2 regions of the Marinobacter sp. V34 genome follow, and region 1 is predicted to be linked to the other one. Evidence: riboswitches for the same ligand, from Rfam matches in the RefSeq annotation. Region 1 holds a riboswitch; the other holds the start of a gene.
What was found. A riboswitch is a leader RNA that binds a small molecule or an ion and turns the genes downstream of it on or off. The one in region 1 is predicted to bind cobalamin.
Positions count from the first base shown of each region.

Region 2: it holds a riboswitch for cobalamin, as region 1 does, so the genes downstream of both, AC0B60_RS04170 (ribonucleoside-diphosphate reductase subunit alpha) here and AC0B60_RS03055 (TonB-dependent receptor plug domain-containing protein) in region 1, are expected to answer to the same signal.

Region 1 covers NZ_JBUPZY010000001.1:644,567-652,426, reverse strand. The annotation lists gene AC0B60_RS03060 (cobaltochelatase subunit CobN) at 1-876, opposite strand, end outside; gene AC0B60_RS03055 (TonB-dependent receptor plug domain-containing protein) at 899-2,710, opposite strand; cobalamin riboswitch at 2,856-3,077, opposite strand; gene cobD (threonine-phosphate decarboxylase CobD) at 3,114-4,133, opposite strand; gene AC0B60_RS03045 (cob(I)yrinic acid a,c-diamide adenosyltransferase) at 4,162-4,719, opposite strand; gene AC0B60_RS03040 (methylmalonyl-CoA mutase family protein) at 4,762-6,459, opposite strand; gene meaB (methylmalonyl Co-A mutase-associated GTPase MeaB) at 6,446-7,426, opposite strand; gene AC0B60_RS03030 (phenylacetate--CoA ligase family protein) at 7,427-7,860, opposite strand, start outside.
Region 2 covers NZ_JBUPZY010000002.1:234,196-242,055, reverse strand. The annotation lists gene AC0B60_RS04185 (TonB-dependent siderophore receptor) at 65-2,167, shown strand; gene nhaB (sodium/proton antiporter NhaB) at 2,420-3,925, shown strand; gene AC0B60_RS04175 (DUF3047 domain-containing protein) at 3,912-4,646, opposite strand; cobalamin riboswitch at 4,748-4,956, shown strand; gene AC0B60_RS04170 (ribonucleoside-diphosphate reductase subunit alpha) at 5,067-7,832, shown strand.

The DNA of each region.
Region 1 (7,860 bases):
ACCTACCGTTTCATTCAGGGAACGAACAGCCTCCAGGCTGGCACCTCCCCATCGGGACAGAATTGCAAAGCATTGTATCCCCCTGGACTCCAGAGCCGAACAGGTCGCGTCCAGCAATGCCCGGTCACCCGGGCGATCACCGCTATCCAGGTCCAGAAGGGCGACCACGGGGCCCGATTGCAGGCGTAGCTCCGCCGCGTTATCCGTGGCTTCGCCATTACGGTAATAGCGAATCAGCGCCCGAGGCGGTAGATCCGGCACGTCCAGATCCTCGCCCGCCTGAACAAGCAACCAGCGCAATAAGGCGTCCAGGTGTTGCGGGGTACGCCCCTGGTAAAGAGCCCGGCCTTCAAGCCAGGATTCCTGTGCGGGAAAACGGGCCTTAAGCTCCGACAGATGGACTTTCAGATCCGTATCGGGGTCCGGCGCTTTCATCAGGTTGTTCAGCGTAGAAGCATCCAGGGCCTCCAGGGCCTTGCGGCCATCGAGCCGCGACAGTGCTGTCAGCGCCCTGTCGCTATTAACCCCCAACACTGGAAACTCGCGAACGGCCGCCTGCTCACTCACTGCACGCTCAATCCGGCCCACCTGCTCTCCGAAAACCGCTGCCATCAATAAGGCATCGGCCTGGCTAATCAGATCATCAAGGGCGCTGTTGTTCAGGTTTGCCAACTGCTCGGGTGTGCGCAGAATAATGCGGTGATCTGGATGGGCTGTCAGGAAGCGTTCCGCACCAGCGGCCATCTCGGCAGCGGAACGCTCGGACACCACCCCAAATACCGTGGCGCCGAACACTGACTGGGACAGCATCAACAGAAGTCCCGAAAGACAGCCGAGCAACGGGCGGCTCAGAGTTCGATACAGACGTTCCATCATGCCCTTACCTCTCCTTGGTTGATCAAATGTCGTAGCGAATCGTCAACATGGCGGTGCGGCCAGCGGCTATATAGGCACTTCCGTCGAAGCGCTGCGCCGTGGCGTATTCTCTGTCGAGCACGTTGTCAACTGTCAGATTTGTGGTCCAATGGCTGTCAATTTCCCACTTTGCCCGCAGGTCCCAAGTGACAAAGCCGGCGATGCGCTCTTCATTTTCGGCATCGTCGTAACGATACCCTTGGCCCTTTACGGTCGTTCCCAACGACACTCGGCCGAAGTCCCGATCCAGATCCACCCGGAACTGTTTTCCGCTACGGCGACGAATTCGATTATCGGTCTCACGGTCGCGGGGGTCAGTTACCGATGCAGCCGCCTGCACTGTCCATTCGTCCAATTCCAGGCCAGCACTCAGTTCAACCCCTCGGATGCGTGCTTCATTAACATTAAACGGTGCGAACCGGCCGTCTCTGAAGACAAATACAATCAGGTCATCAGCATCTGTCTGATAGATCGCGGCATCCCAGAACCAACGCGTGTAATTCCCACCAATACCGAACTCCACACTACCTGCGGTTTCTGGTTTCAGGTCCGCATTACCAAAGTTGGGAAAGTAAAGGTCGTTGAACGTAGGTGCACGGAAAGACGTGCTGTAGCTCACCCTGAACCTATGGTTGCGATCCATATCGATGCCCATGGCAATCGCACCGGTTTCTTCACGCCCAAAAGCCTCGTTGTCGTCGGCGCGCAAACTCAGTTGAAAGTCCGTCGGACCAAAATTCAGCAAAGCCTGACCAAAAACAGCGGCGTTGGTGCGGCTGGTTTCGTCAAAGTCGGTGGTGCTTTCTACTTCATCCACCAACAGCTCACCACCCAGAATGTACTCATGGCGGCCAGCACTGATCTGGTTCTCCAGGCGAGCACTGCGAGTCTTTGTATCAAATACACTGTCACCAAAGTCATCGCGTGTTTCCTGTTCGTCGATGGACTCAGCCAGCAGAATACGCGTACGCCAGTAGTCGCTAAGAGGAGCTTCCAGGCGGACACCCAGGGTCTGGATAGCGAAGTCGGTATCCCCACCCTCGAACTCGGTATTGCCTTGGGCGCGCATGACTACAACCCCGGCTTCTCCACCGGAGTCAAATTGGTGAGCAACGGACGCCAGGGCGGACGTATTACGAAAGCCCTTGTCTTCCCCCCCTTCAACGATGGCCGTGCCGTCAGTTTCCAGATGGCTAGCGCTGAGACTGTATTTCATCCGGCCTTCAGTACCGGCTGTTCCAGCCACATACTCCTGGGTGTTAAAGTTGCCACCGCCGGCCTGGACCCATCCTTCATGGCCCTTTTCCGCGCTGTGGGTGAAGGCCTGAATAACACCGCCCACGGCATCGGCACCGTACAGGTTGCTGCGGGAACCCCGAACAATTTCTACCCTTTCCACCATTTGCGGCGGAAAATACTGCCAGGCCGCACTGCCACTGGTGGCAGAGCGCAAACGAATGCCATCCACCAAAAAAACGGTGGATTCGCTACCAGTGCCCCGGGTATACACTGTGGTATTTTTACCGAAAGAGCCGCTACTGGTGATATCGATGCCGGGTTGTCCCATCAGTAGCTCGTCGAACGTTTGAGGCTGCAAACGTTCGATAGCCTCTTCATCAATCACCGTGACCGATGAGTCACTTTCGCCCCGTGTCTTCGGGCCAAGCGTGGCCGTAACAACAATGGGATCGAGTGCCGAGACCATCATTTCTTCGTCGGCAAGTACATTGGAAACTGGCAGGAACGCAAGGGGAAAGCCGGATAACAGAACCGGCAAAGACTTCGGACAACTCATAATCAACACTCGCTGGCAAACCACGCGCACCCGCGTGATGGTTATTGTGTTGCGGAGTTTGAGTATGAGATTGGGGAGGCAGGATACGAGTCAGGGTACGGGTGTGAGACCGACGCAACTCTCCCACCGCCGTCGCCCTCCGCAACTTCCGGTGTGTATTCAGGCCGGTCTCCGGGCTTGCGAGTGGATCAGCCGATGGGCCGGTCCGAGGCAATCACCTTCCCATGCATGACGCACAGTGGCTTTTTTCGATTGCCTTTAGCTCGCTTACCGTTGCGGGGGCAGCGTCGGACTTTAACCGACTTCCCGTTTTAAGCTCTCCGGCGGCATTACGCCAAAAAGCTTTACCTGAACACGGTGTTCATCGAATCGGGCGCCAAACTAGCAGCCCTTATGTGCTAAATCAATACAGATTACTTAAATACAGTGCCTGGTCTAACCGCGTCCATTCCGGTTCAGAGCCGGGCAATCCAAACCGCAATGCTGCGGGATTCCCGAACTCGCGAACGAGGATTCCCCGCCTCGCGAGTTCAGCTGCAATGTTCGCAGCCCGGCCATGCCGAACGTATTTAAAAAGCGCTGTTCCAGTAACTCCTTCAAAGCCATGCCTCGACAGGCAGTCCGACAACCGTTGGCTTTCACTGTGCAACCGCTCAATCGTCGATGCCTGCCACTGGGTGTCCGCCAGCGCCCGACCCATGACAAATCGCGCGGGGCCACTGACCGACCAGGGCCCGATCATTGCCTCCAATCGGCCAATAATATTCGGGTCTCCCACCACAGCTCCGGCCCGCAGGCCCGCCAGGCCGAAAAACTTACCCAGTGATCTCATGACGACAAGGCCGGGGCTGTCGGTCGCATGCCCAACACTGAGCTCCGGGGTGGCATCGACAAATGCCTCGTCCACAATCAACCATCCACCGCGACGTTGCAGCCGATCATGCCAGCTTAACAACCGGCTCGGATCGACAGCGTGACCGGTGGGGTTGCTTGGATTGATCCAGACCAAAACATCCAGCTCATCCAGCCAGCCTTCGTCATCATCCTCTTGCTGGTCGTCGCCAATCTCGATCACCTGATGGCCAGCAACAGCCCAGCTGTGACTATGCTCCCGGTAACCCGGAAAGGGCACACCAACCCGGCACGGCGATCGTAAACGGGGCAAGTGCATGATGGCCGCCTGGCTGCCGGCCAGGGCCATACAAGCGGCGGCATCCGGTGCACCTGACCATTGCCTGATGCGCTGCTCCAGGCCATCGTCAGGCTCCGGAAGGCGACACCAGACCTCTTCCGGGATCGCCGGAACAGGCCAACCACGCGGATTGATACCGGTGGACAGGTCCAGCCATTGATCCAGGGGGATGCCCGCTTTATTCGCGGCGGCGCGTAACCGGCCACCATGCTCCGGCGGTGACAAACTCACGTTTCAGTACCCTGCTCGTGGGCGACCATTATTCACCCGGCACCCAAAGTACGTCGTCTTTTCCCTGATTATTCGCATGTCTGGCAAGAACGAACAGCAAATCAGACAGCCGGTTCATGTATTCCAGCACCAGTGAGCTGATGTTCTGTTCTTCCTGCAGTTGAACAATAATTCGCTCGGCCCGACGCGTCACGGTACGGGCATGATGTAGGTGCGTTGCGGCCGCATTGCCCGCGGGCAGGATAAAGGAGCGAAGCGACGGAATGTCCGCGTTAAACCGATCGATTTCCTCCTCAAGTTCAACCGTTTTACCCTCGGCAAGCCTGAGTGGCGGATATTTCGGGCTCTCCACGATCGGGGTGCACAGATCCGCCCCGACATCGAACAGATCGTTCTGAATGCGCGCCAGTATAGCGTCCAGCTCTTCATCCACATGCAGTCGCGCAAGACCAATCACCGCGTTGGCTTCATCCACCGTGCCGTAGGCTTCCACACGCAGGTCATACTTCGCGACGCGGCTGCCGTCGCCAAGGCCGGTATCGCCCTTGTCTCCGGTTTTCGTATAGATCTTGGTGAGCCTGACCATTCATGCCTCCCGTGAACCAGTTCTGTCAGCATTCGAAGCCGGTCAGATTACAGGTTTTTCGCGATAGGTTCCCCACATCCCTTTGAGAGTTTCAACAATGTCGCCCATCGAAGCACCCTCTTTCACCAACTCGATGGTGATGGGCATGAGGTTGGCCGACTCATCTTCAGCCTGCTCTTTCAGTTGCCTGAGCATACCTTGGACCTTTTCCTCGTCGCGATTGTCTTTGACCCGGTTCAGGCGCTCAATCTGCCGGCGCTCGGTTTCGGGATCGTGGGGATGGGTTTCGATTTCAACATCCTCTTCGTCCTGCACGAACATGTTGACGCCGATCACCGACCGCTCACCGCTGGCCTTGCGCAGCGCAAAATCGTAGGCGGAATCGGAGATACCCCTCTGGAAGTAACCGTCGTCGATGCACTGCAATGTGCCGCCGAGCTCCTCCACCTCATCGAGAATCTTCCAGACTTCCCGTTCGATCTCATCGGTAAGATTCTCGACGTAGTAGGAGCCGCCCAACGGGTCCACCACCTGGGTGATGTTGGTCTCGTAGGCGATGATCTGCTGGGTTCGCAGGGCGATACGCATTGCTTCTTCCGTTGGAATGGCGAACGCCTCGTCCATACCGTTGGTGTGTAGCGACTGTGCGCCCCCCAGCACGGCGGACAGCGCCTGAAGTGCCGTACGGATCGGGTTGATGGTGTACTGCGGCTTGGTCAGGGTTGCTGCAGCGGTCTGGGCATGAAAACGAAGCCTGCTGGCCTCGGGTTTCGTGGCACCAAACTTTTCCCGCATGATCTTTGCGTACACCCGTCGGGCTGCGCGGAACTTCGCAATTTCTTCGAAGAAATCCGCCTGGCTGACAAAGAAGAAGGACAGCCGCGGCCCGAACTCATTCACGTCCACGCCCGCGTCGATGGCGGTGCTGACGTACTCCATGGTGGTTGCCATGGTATACGCCACTTCCTGGACCGCTGTCGAACCGGCCTCAGAAATGTGATAGCCGGAGATGTTGATGGGGTTGTACCGTTTCATGTTTTCGGAGCCGTACTGAATACAGTCCCGCACCAGACGAACCGACGGCCGCACCGGGAATATCCATTCCTTCTGGGCGATGTATTCCTTGAGAATGTCGTTCTGGATGGTGCCCGACAGGTCATTGAGATCGTACCCCCGCTTCTGCGCCAGGGCGATGTACATGGCGTAGAGAATCCAGGCCGACGGATTGATGGTCATGGATACGGAGATCTTGGTCAGATCGATATCGTCGAACAGCTCCTCCATATCAGCGAGGGTATCAATGGCAACGCCTTCACGGCCCACCTCACCCTGGCTCATGGCGTGGCTGGAGTCGTAGCCCATCAGGGTTGGCATATCAAAGTCGATCGACAGACCTGTCTGGCCCTGGGCGATCAGGTACTTGAAGCGACCGTTGGTCTCCCTTGCTGTACCAAAGCCGGCAATCTGGCGCATGGTCCAGTTCCTGCCCCGGTACATGGTGGGGTATGGCCCCCGGGTAAAGGGATACTGCCCGGGAAAGCCGATGTCCTCAAAGGAGGTGTTTTTGACATCCAGTGGTGTGTAGGTGCGTTTCGTCGGCATTCCGGACGCTGTGACGTACTCCGGCTTGCTCTCCGGCGCCCGCTTGATAAAAGACGACACCTCGTTTTGCTCCCACTGGTCAAACTCTTTCTCGATGTGCTTGAGTGCAGCTGGGTCATACTGGTCAGTGTGCTTCATGAATGGTCTCCTTCATGGCTTTTAGCAAGGTTACGGCGGCTCCGTGGGGGTCCAGCTCCCGCCGGGTAACCTTCTTGAGCAGCTCTTCGGTTTGCGACCTGCTGTCACGTGCAAAGTTGTCCCGCACAATCTCTTCAGCAACTTTCACCACCCGGGTTAAGGCAATCTGGTGACGCCGCTGGGTGATCTCGCCACTTTTTTCCAGGTGTTCCGCGTGGCGATCAATGGCGGCCATCAACTCGTCAAAGCCGCTATGCTTTTCGGAACTGGTCGGCACCACTGGCACCCGCCAGATTCCCTCTCCAGGCTCCAGGCTCATCATCAGCATGGCCTTGAGTTCCTGAATGGTTTTATTGGAGTCCGGCCGGTCTGCCTTACTCACCACATGGACATCGGCAATTTCCAGAACGCCAGCCTTGATGGCCTGAATGTCGTCACCCAGCCCGGGGGCGTTGACGACCACGGTGGTGTGGGCGGCACGAACGATATCGACCTCGTCCTGCCCCACCCCGACCGTCTCGATCAGGACCACGTCAAAGCCGCCAGCATCCAGAAGATCAACCGCATCCAGCGCTGGCCTTGCAAGCCCTCCCAGGGTGCCTCGGGTTGCCATGCTGCGAATAAAAACGCCAGGGTCGGAAACCAGGTCACCCATGCGGATGCGGTCGCCGAGAATCGCACCGCCGGAGTAGGGGCTGGAGGGATCAATCGCCACGACGCCAACCTTGCGGCCACTGGCCCGGTACTCACGGACCAGTTGCGTCACAAGGGTAGACTTCCCGGCTCCAGGCACGCCGGTAATGCCCACCACGTGAGCGTTACCGGTGCTCTTGTAAACCTCGGCCAGGGCTTCGCGCACCTCGGCATCACCACCGCTTTCAACGCGGGTAATAAGCCTGGCGATGGCACGAAGATGTCCTTTCCCCACACGTTCGGCGAGCTCCATCGAGGGTATGCGGTTAATCATTTAGCCTCCTCGCTTCTGGTTGAGGCTCTGATAAAGGTCCCGGTCGTCAACAACACGCTGGGCTTTGAAGTCCGTACGCGGAAAGGTATCGGGATCAACCATTACAACCCGTGCCCGTACACCCAGCACCCGGCTCAGTTCAGCCTCTGCTTTCTCACCGAGAGATCTGATCGAATCCGGGCCCCTGCCTGCGACCTCCTGATCAAACTCCGCTTTGACAGCCAACTCATCCATTGAGCCGCCTCGTGAAATGATGATTCGGTGCTCACCGCCGTAACCGGAAAGACCTTCCAGAACTTCCGCAATAGCGCTGGGGTAAACGTTTTCACCGCGGATCTGGAACATGTCATCAATCCGGCCGTAGATGCCTTTTGGCAGCCTGGGATAGGTGCGACCGCATGGATTGTCTTCCATCACCCAATGGGTCAGATCGC
Region 2 (7,860 bases), on a different contig from region 1:
CTAATTCTGGATCTAAAAGCGAATAATTCGCATTAAATTATCGTTAGACCCAAGTGAGGTTTTCATGTTCCGACATTCCCGTTTGTCATTTGCGGTTGCCATGGCCCTTGTCGGTGTCACCGGCGCGCCATTAGCCGTTGCCCAGGAACAGGGCGAACCGAAAATGCTGGATGCGCTAAACGTAACAGCGACCCGCAGCGCCACGAAAACCGATACCCCGGTGATTGAAACCCCGCAATCAGTATCTGTTGTCAGCCGCGAAGACTGGGAAGAAAAAGGCGCCCGCACGGTGCAGCGCGCCGCCAGCTATACCCCGGGTGTGGGTACGAACCAGGTGGGGTCTTCCAACCGCTACGATTATCTGATTCTCCGCGGTTTTTCCGATGGCAGTATCAACAACACCTATCTGGATGGCCTGCGGGTGATGAACGACGGTGGCTCCTACAGCTCCTTTGCCATTGATCCCTGGTTCCTTGAGCGTATGGAGATTGTCAAAGGCCCGACCTCTGTTCTATACGGCCAGGGCTCCCCTGGCGGGATTGTTGCCCTGACCAGCAAGCGTCCGGAGTTCCGGGATGGGGGTGAAATTCGTGTCTCGCTCGGCAACAACGCCCAGCGCAGCTTTGCCTTTGATGTCACCGGCCCGGTGGGTGATGAACAACGGGTGGCCTATCGTGTGACCGGTATTGCCTCGGCTGCCGACGCGCAACAGGACCATGTGGAGCTGGATCGCCGCGCCATTGCCCCGTCACTGACCTGGGAAATGACCGACGATACCAGCCTGACGCTGCTGGCTTACCTCCAGCGCGATCCGGAGGGTGGCTATCACAGCGGTTTGCCGTACGAGGGCACGGTGGAATCTCGCAATGGCCAGAAAATCGACAACACCTTCTTTGAGGGCGAACCGGACTACGACCTGTTCCGGCGCGACATGACCATGGTGGGGTACGATCTGGAGCATCGAATCAACCGCGATTGGTCCGTCTTGCAGAAAGCCCGCTATCTGGATTCGGACGTTGAGTTGAAACAGGTCTATGCCTATGGCTGGGCCTCGGCCACTGAGCTTAACCGTTTCTACTCCGGTGGCGATGAGGATCTGCATTCGCTTACGGTCGATAACCAGATCCAGGGGGAAGTGGCGACCGGCGCCGTGGATCACACCGTTCTGGTGGGGGTGGACTACCAACAGCGTGAGAACGATGTGGTCTGGCCGTCGGGCGCCTTCCCGGCCATTGATGCGTTTAATCCTGAGTACGGTGCCGAACCCACCGCCCTGTATCCCCCGCAGCGCAATCTCCGAAAGCAGAAACAGACCGGGGTCTATCTGCAGGACCAACTGGCTACCGGCGGCTGGCGGCTGACGTTGGGTGGCCGTCACGACTGGGTGGAGATCGAGAACACCAATCGTGACAGCGGTGTCGTGGCAGAGCTGGACGAAACCCAGTTCAGTGGCCGCGCCGGACTGCTCTACCTGTTCGACAACGGCATCGCCCCCTACGTCTCCTACTCCACGTCGTTTTCGCCCAGTGCTTATACCGACGAGAGCGGCGACCTGCTGGCCCCCAGTGAAGGCAAGCAGATTGAAACCGGGCTGAGATACCAGCCAGTGGGAACCACGGATCTGTACACGCTCTCGTTGTTCCGCATCCAACAGGAAAACCTGGCCACCAAGCTGCCGCAGGAGTCCTTCTACCGCAGCATCGGCGAGATTGAATCCCAGGGTGTGGAACTGGAGGCCAAAGCACAGCTGACGGAGAACCTGAATGTCCAGGCTGGGTATGCGTTCACGGACGTCACCTTTGAGAAGTCCGAGGCCTATCGCGAGGGCAATACCGCCAGCCAGGTGCCGGAACACCAACTGACCCTGTGGGCGGGCTACCGGTTCTCACGGGGAGTTCTCAACGGTGCCAACGCCGGATTGGGTGTCCGTCACATCGCGGATATCTACGCTGATGACGCCAATACTGAAAAGGTGCCGGACTACACTCTGGTGGATCTGGCCCTGGGCTACGATTTCAGCAAACTCGGCCTGGAAGGCGTTTCTACCCGGCTGAATGTGAACAACCTGCTGGACAAGGAATACGTGGCGTCCTGCTATAACAGCCTGGAGTTCTGTTACTTCGGCGCTGAGCGTAACGTGACGGCGTCGGTTTCCTACCGATTCTGATCACGAGTGGAAAGTGACGAGGGGCAAAACAAACTCTGAGCGCTGAAAATAGAGTCGATTCCGACTCTGTTTTTAAGTAATATTACGAAACTCTTTTGAGTGGTCGTCCGGCCACTCTTCCTTGTTTCATGTAAGACCAAATAGGCACTCACCCTGTACCTTTGGGGAATTACCGGTTACACATATATCAAGGAAGATGCGGGCCTTCTGCCACACAATTCCAACAAACCGTTTACTCAGAAGATTCCCGCAATGCCCACAACCGTTCTCTCCGGCTTTACCCACAACTTCCTGGGTAATGCGCCCACCTGGTACAAACAGGTTATCCTGCTTTTCCTGATTGCCAACCCCCTGATTGTCTGGACCCTTGGCCCGGCCGTGGCCGGTTGGGCGTTGGTGGGGGAGTTTATCTTTACCCTGGCCATGGCGCTGAAGTGCTACCCACTGTTGCCCGGTGGGTTGCTGGCGATTGAAGCCCTGTTGGTGGGTATGACGTCAGCGGACGCGGTGTACCACGAGGTGTTGGTGAACTTCCCGGTCATCCTGCTTCTGATGTTCATGGTGGCTGGCATCTACTTTATGAAAGAGCTGCTGCTCGTGACGTTTACCCAGATCCTGGTGGGTGTGCGGTCAAAGTCCGCGTTGTCACTGCTGTTCTGTGCTGCTGCGGCCGTTCTATCCGCGTTCCTGGACGCGCTTACCGTCACCGCAGTCATCATCAGTGTCGCTGTCGGTTTTTACTCGGTGTACCACAAGGTTGCCTCCGGCAAGGGTTATCATCACTCTGATCACAACGCCAACAGCGATGAACACGTGATTGAGTTGCACCGGGAAGACCTGGACAAGTTCCGGGCCTTTCTGCGTAGCCTGCTGATGCACGGTGCTATTGGAACGGCCTTGGGGGGAGTCTCCACCATGGTGGGCGAGCCCCAGAACCTGCTGATCGCCAAGGTAGTAGGGTGGGACTTTGTCAGTTTCTTCCTGCGCATGGCGCCGGTGAGCCTGCCGGTGCTGGTGGCCGGCCTGACCACCTGCTGGCTTTTGGAAAAGCTGCGCTGGTTTGGGTATGGCGCCCGGTTGCCCAAGCCTGTCCGCCAGGTACTGGAAGAGTTTGCTGACAACGAGCGCACCAAGCGCACGAAAGCCGACCAGGCTGCCCTGTGGGTGCAGGCGATGGCGGCTCTGGTACTGGTTGTTGGGCTGGCGTTTCACCTGGCAGAGGTGGGATTGATTGGCCTTCTGGTGATTATCCTGATCACCTCGTTCACCGGTGTTACAGACGAACACCAGATCGGCAAAGCCTTTCAGGAGTCGTTGCCGTTTACCTCGCTGTTGGTCGTATTTTTTGCCATTGTTGCGGTCATTCACGAGCAACACCTGTTCAAGCCGATCATCGATTTTGTGCTCAGCCTGCCGCAGGATCAGCAGCCGGGCATGTTCTTTATTGCGAACGGGCTGTTGTCGATGATCAGCGACAATGTGTTTGTAGCCACCGTGTATATCAGTGAAATCAAACAGGCGCTGGACGCCGGCAGTATCGACTACGAGCATTTCCAGGAGCTGGCCATCGCCATCAATACCGGCACCAACCTACCCAGTGTGGCCACACCCAACGGCCAGGCAGCGTTTCTGTTTCTGCTGACGTCTGCAATCGCCCCGCTGGTGCGGTTGTCCTACGGGCGGATGGTTGTGATGGCGTTTCCCTATACCATCGTGATGGGTGCGGTGGGCCTGTTTTGCGTCATCAATCTGGTTTGACCAGGCTGACATCGCCATACCAGGCAGTAGCAGATGCTCCGGTGTTGTCGGAATCCGACATGATGGCGACGCCCACCAGCTTTGGTGGCTCGCGGTCAAAGGCCTTGCGGTAGTCCGCAACGATATCGCGTTCCACCGTGACCCATTCGCCAGTGTTGGTGACGCCGGAGTTCACCGCGACCATCATCGTGGTATCGGTGAAGGGGTTGGCAACGATCTCTCCGACCGGCAGCCGGTTCGCCCAGATGTAGTTCAGCGCATTGCCCGGCAGTTCCTCCCCGAACACCACTTCCACGGTCTTGCGTTTCGCGCGCTCGAAAAAGCCGGCTTCGTCCGGCTCGAACTCAAAAGCCACGTAGATTCGCGCGGGGTAGTCATCGCCCTCCTTTTTACGGGCGTTTCCCTGCTCATAGACGTTCGACACTTTCCACCGCCAGCGCAGGATCAGCGAATCCCCGGGTTCGACAGACACCCTTGCAATAAGCCCGGAGGCGCTGTTGTCCGTGGTGGCCTCGACCACCTGTTCGCCGTTGTCGTCCGTCAGCTGATAGCGACTGTGGCGGTCGATCTTCGGAAACTCCATCGGTTCCCAGCCATCTTCCAGGGACGTTATGGCTGAAAACGCGGTGATCAGCGAGTTTTCGGCACTGTCTGCCAGGGCTGTGGCTGCGATCATCGAAAGCGCCAGGGCGGCCGTCAGGTATCTCCGTAAAGGACTCATGGGATGCTCCTATGCTTTTGTTCACTGACCGGTCTCTGTCGGAAAAGTGCCTTGTTGTGATTAATCTTAGCCTATATAGTGTTTATATCCTTGGCTTGGTACCAGATATAGCGATCAAAGGTTAATCAATCACTGATCGCGATTATCACGGTACTGGGAATCCGGTGAGACTCCGGAACTGACGCGCAGCGGTATTGGGGAACGAGCGTGGCACAAAGACACTGGCGAATGCCGGGAAGTCGCCACGCAAGGCCGAGCCAACAGGCTCACGCCCCTGAGTCCGAAGACCTGCCTGGGAACACAACTGCACCTTCGCGTATCAAGGTGAGCAGATCGGTTTTGTGTTGTCTCTGTTCAGAGCGATGCTCGCCCCTGCGTACGCGAAGGTCTTTGCATAAACGCGTACTCAGGAGAACGGACATGTCTACCGCCACTCTGGCCGAGCCCGGCCAATCTGCCTCATCCAGCACTGCTTCCCTACAGGTTATTAAACGTAACGGCGCTCTGGTTGGATTCAACGCCAGCAAAATCAGCGTTGCTGTGACCAAAGCATTTCTTGCCGTCGAAGGCGATGAAGCCGCGGGCTCAGCCCGTATCCACGATTCCGTGGAACAGGTTACGAATCAGGTCATGCAGGCCATCAGCCGCCGCTTGAAAGCCGGCGGGAAGGTGCATATTGAAGATATTCAGGACCAAGTGGAACTGGCGTTGATGCGTGCGGAGGAGCAGAAAGTGGCCCGCGCTTACGTCCTCTACCGGGAAGCTCATGCTCAGGAGCGGGCCAGCCTGGAGCCGGTTGAGGCGCATCCCACGCTGACCGTGAAGAAGGCGGGCGGCGACGTTGCACCGCTGGATCTGGGGCTAATGAAAGTCCAGGTTGAACGTGCCAGCCAGGGATTGGAGGGCATCAATGGTGAATCTCTGGTGGAAGGGGCGCTGAGGAATCTTTACGACGGTATCGCTGAGGAAGAGGTGTTGTCTGCGTTGATCATGACTGCCCGTGGTCGCATTGAGCAGGAGCCTGACTACAGTGCTGTGACCGCTCGCCTGCTGCTGGAACAACTTCGGCTGGAAACCGCGACCGCCCTGAAGCTGCCCCTAAGTTTGCCGCTGGCGGAAATTTACCCGCAGGCCCTGAGCACCTTTATTGAACAGGGTATCCACTACGAACTGTTGGATGACGCCATGGCGGCGTTCGACCTGGAACGCCTGGGTGCCGCCCTCAAGCCGGAGCGGGACCATCAGTTTGGTTTCCTGGGCCTGCAGACCCTCTACGACCGCTATTTCCTCAACTGGAAAGGTGACCGGCTGGAATTGCCCCAGGTCTTCTTCATGCGCGTGTCCATGGGCCTTGCGCTGCAGGAGGATGACCCCAATGCCCGGGCCATTGAGTTCTACGACCTGCTGTCATCGTTCGACTACATGGCCTCCACTCCGACCCTGTTTAACAGTGGTACTCGCCATTCCCAGCTGTCGTCCTGCTACCTCACCACCGTACAGGATGACCTTGAAGGTATTTACGGTGCCATCCGCGACAACGCCATGTTGTCCAAGTGGGCTGGCGGCCTGGGTAACGACTGGACACCGGTCCGTGCGCTGGGCTCCCATATCAAAGGCACGAACGGCAGCAGCCAGGGCGTGGTGCCATTTCTGAAAGTGGTGAACGACACGGCGGTGGCGGTGAATCAGGGCGGCAAGCGAAAGGGCGCCGTGTGCGCATACCTGGAAAGCTGGCACCTGGATATTGAGGAGTTCCTGGAGCTACGCAAGAACACCGGCGATGAACGTCGTCGTACCCATGACATGAACACCGCCAATTGGGTACCGGACCTACTGATCGAACGCATGCGCAGTGATCAGGACTGGACCCTGTTCTCGCCAAACGACACTCCGGACCTGCATGATCTGTACGGCAATGCGTTCAGGGAACGCTATGAGGAGTACGAGGCGATGGCAGCCAGGGGCGAGATCACCCTGTTCAAGACGGTGTCTGCCAAACAGCTCTGGCGCAAGATGCTGACCGTGCTGTTCGAGACCGGTCATCCGTGGATTGCCTTCAAGGACCCATGCAATCTGCGATCGCCTCAGCAGCACCGGGGCGTGGTGCACAGCTCCAATCTATGCACCGAAATCACCCTGAACACCAGTGCGGATGAGATCGCCGTGTGCAACCTGGGGTCCATCAACCTGGCGGCCCATGTCCACAACGGTGAGCTGGATGTCCAGCGCCTCGAACGCACGATTAATACTGCGGTTCGCATGCTCGATAATGTGGTCGACATCAATTACTACGCAGTGCCCCAGGCCAGGAACTCGAATTTCAAGCATCGGCCCGTTGGCCTGGGCCTGATGGGCTTCCAGGATGCGCTGTATCGGCTCAATCTGCCCTACACCAGCCCGGAAGCGGTGGAGTTTGCCGATGTGGCGATGGAGCAGATCAGTTATTTCGCGATCCGGGCCTCGGCGGCGCTGGCCGGTGAACGCGGTGCCTACGAGACCTACGAAGGCTCGTTGTGGCACGAGGGAGTTTTACCCATTGATTCCATTAATCTGCTGAAGGCGAACCGCCGTGACGGCGATTTGAGCCTCAACACCGACACCCGCCTCGACTGGACGCCCGTGCGGGAACTCATCTCCCGCAATGGCATGCGTAACAGCAATGTGATGGCCATTGCGCCAACGGCGACCATCTCCAACATCGTCGGTGTGTCCCAGTCCATCGAACCGGCGTACCAGAACCTGTTCGTGAAATCGAATCTCTCCGGCGAGTTCACCGTGGTCAATCCGTCGCTGGTGCGTGATCTGAAAGCAGAAGGCCTTTGGGACAACGTGATGGTGAACGATCTCAAGTACTTCGATGGCAGTGTGCAGCAGATTGATCGCATTCCGGCAGAACTGAAGGCCCGGTACGCCACCGCCTTTGAGATCGATGCCCGCTGGCTGGTGGAGGCGGCGGCCAGGCGCCAGAAATGGCTGGATCAGGCCCAGAGCCTGAACCTCTACATGGCGCAACCCAGTGGCAGGAAGCTGGACGAGCTGTACCAACTGGCCTGGGAGCGGGGGCTGAAAACCACCTATTACCTGCGTTCACTGGGGGCCACGGGCGCCGAGAAAACCGCCCCGGTAGCGGCCCCGCAGCCACAGGTATGCAGCATTGATGAACCGGATTGCGAAGCCTGCCAGTAACTCCGACCGCCACCAAGAATTGTGAGGT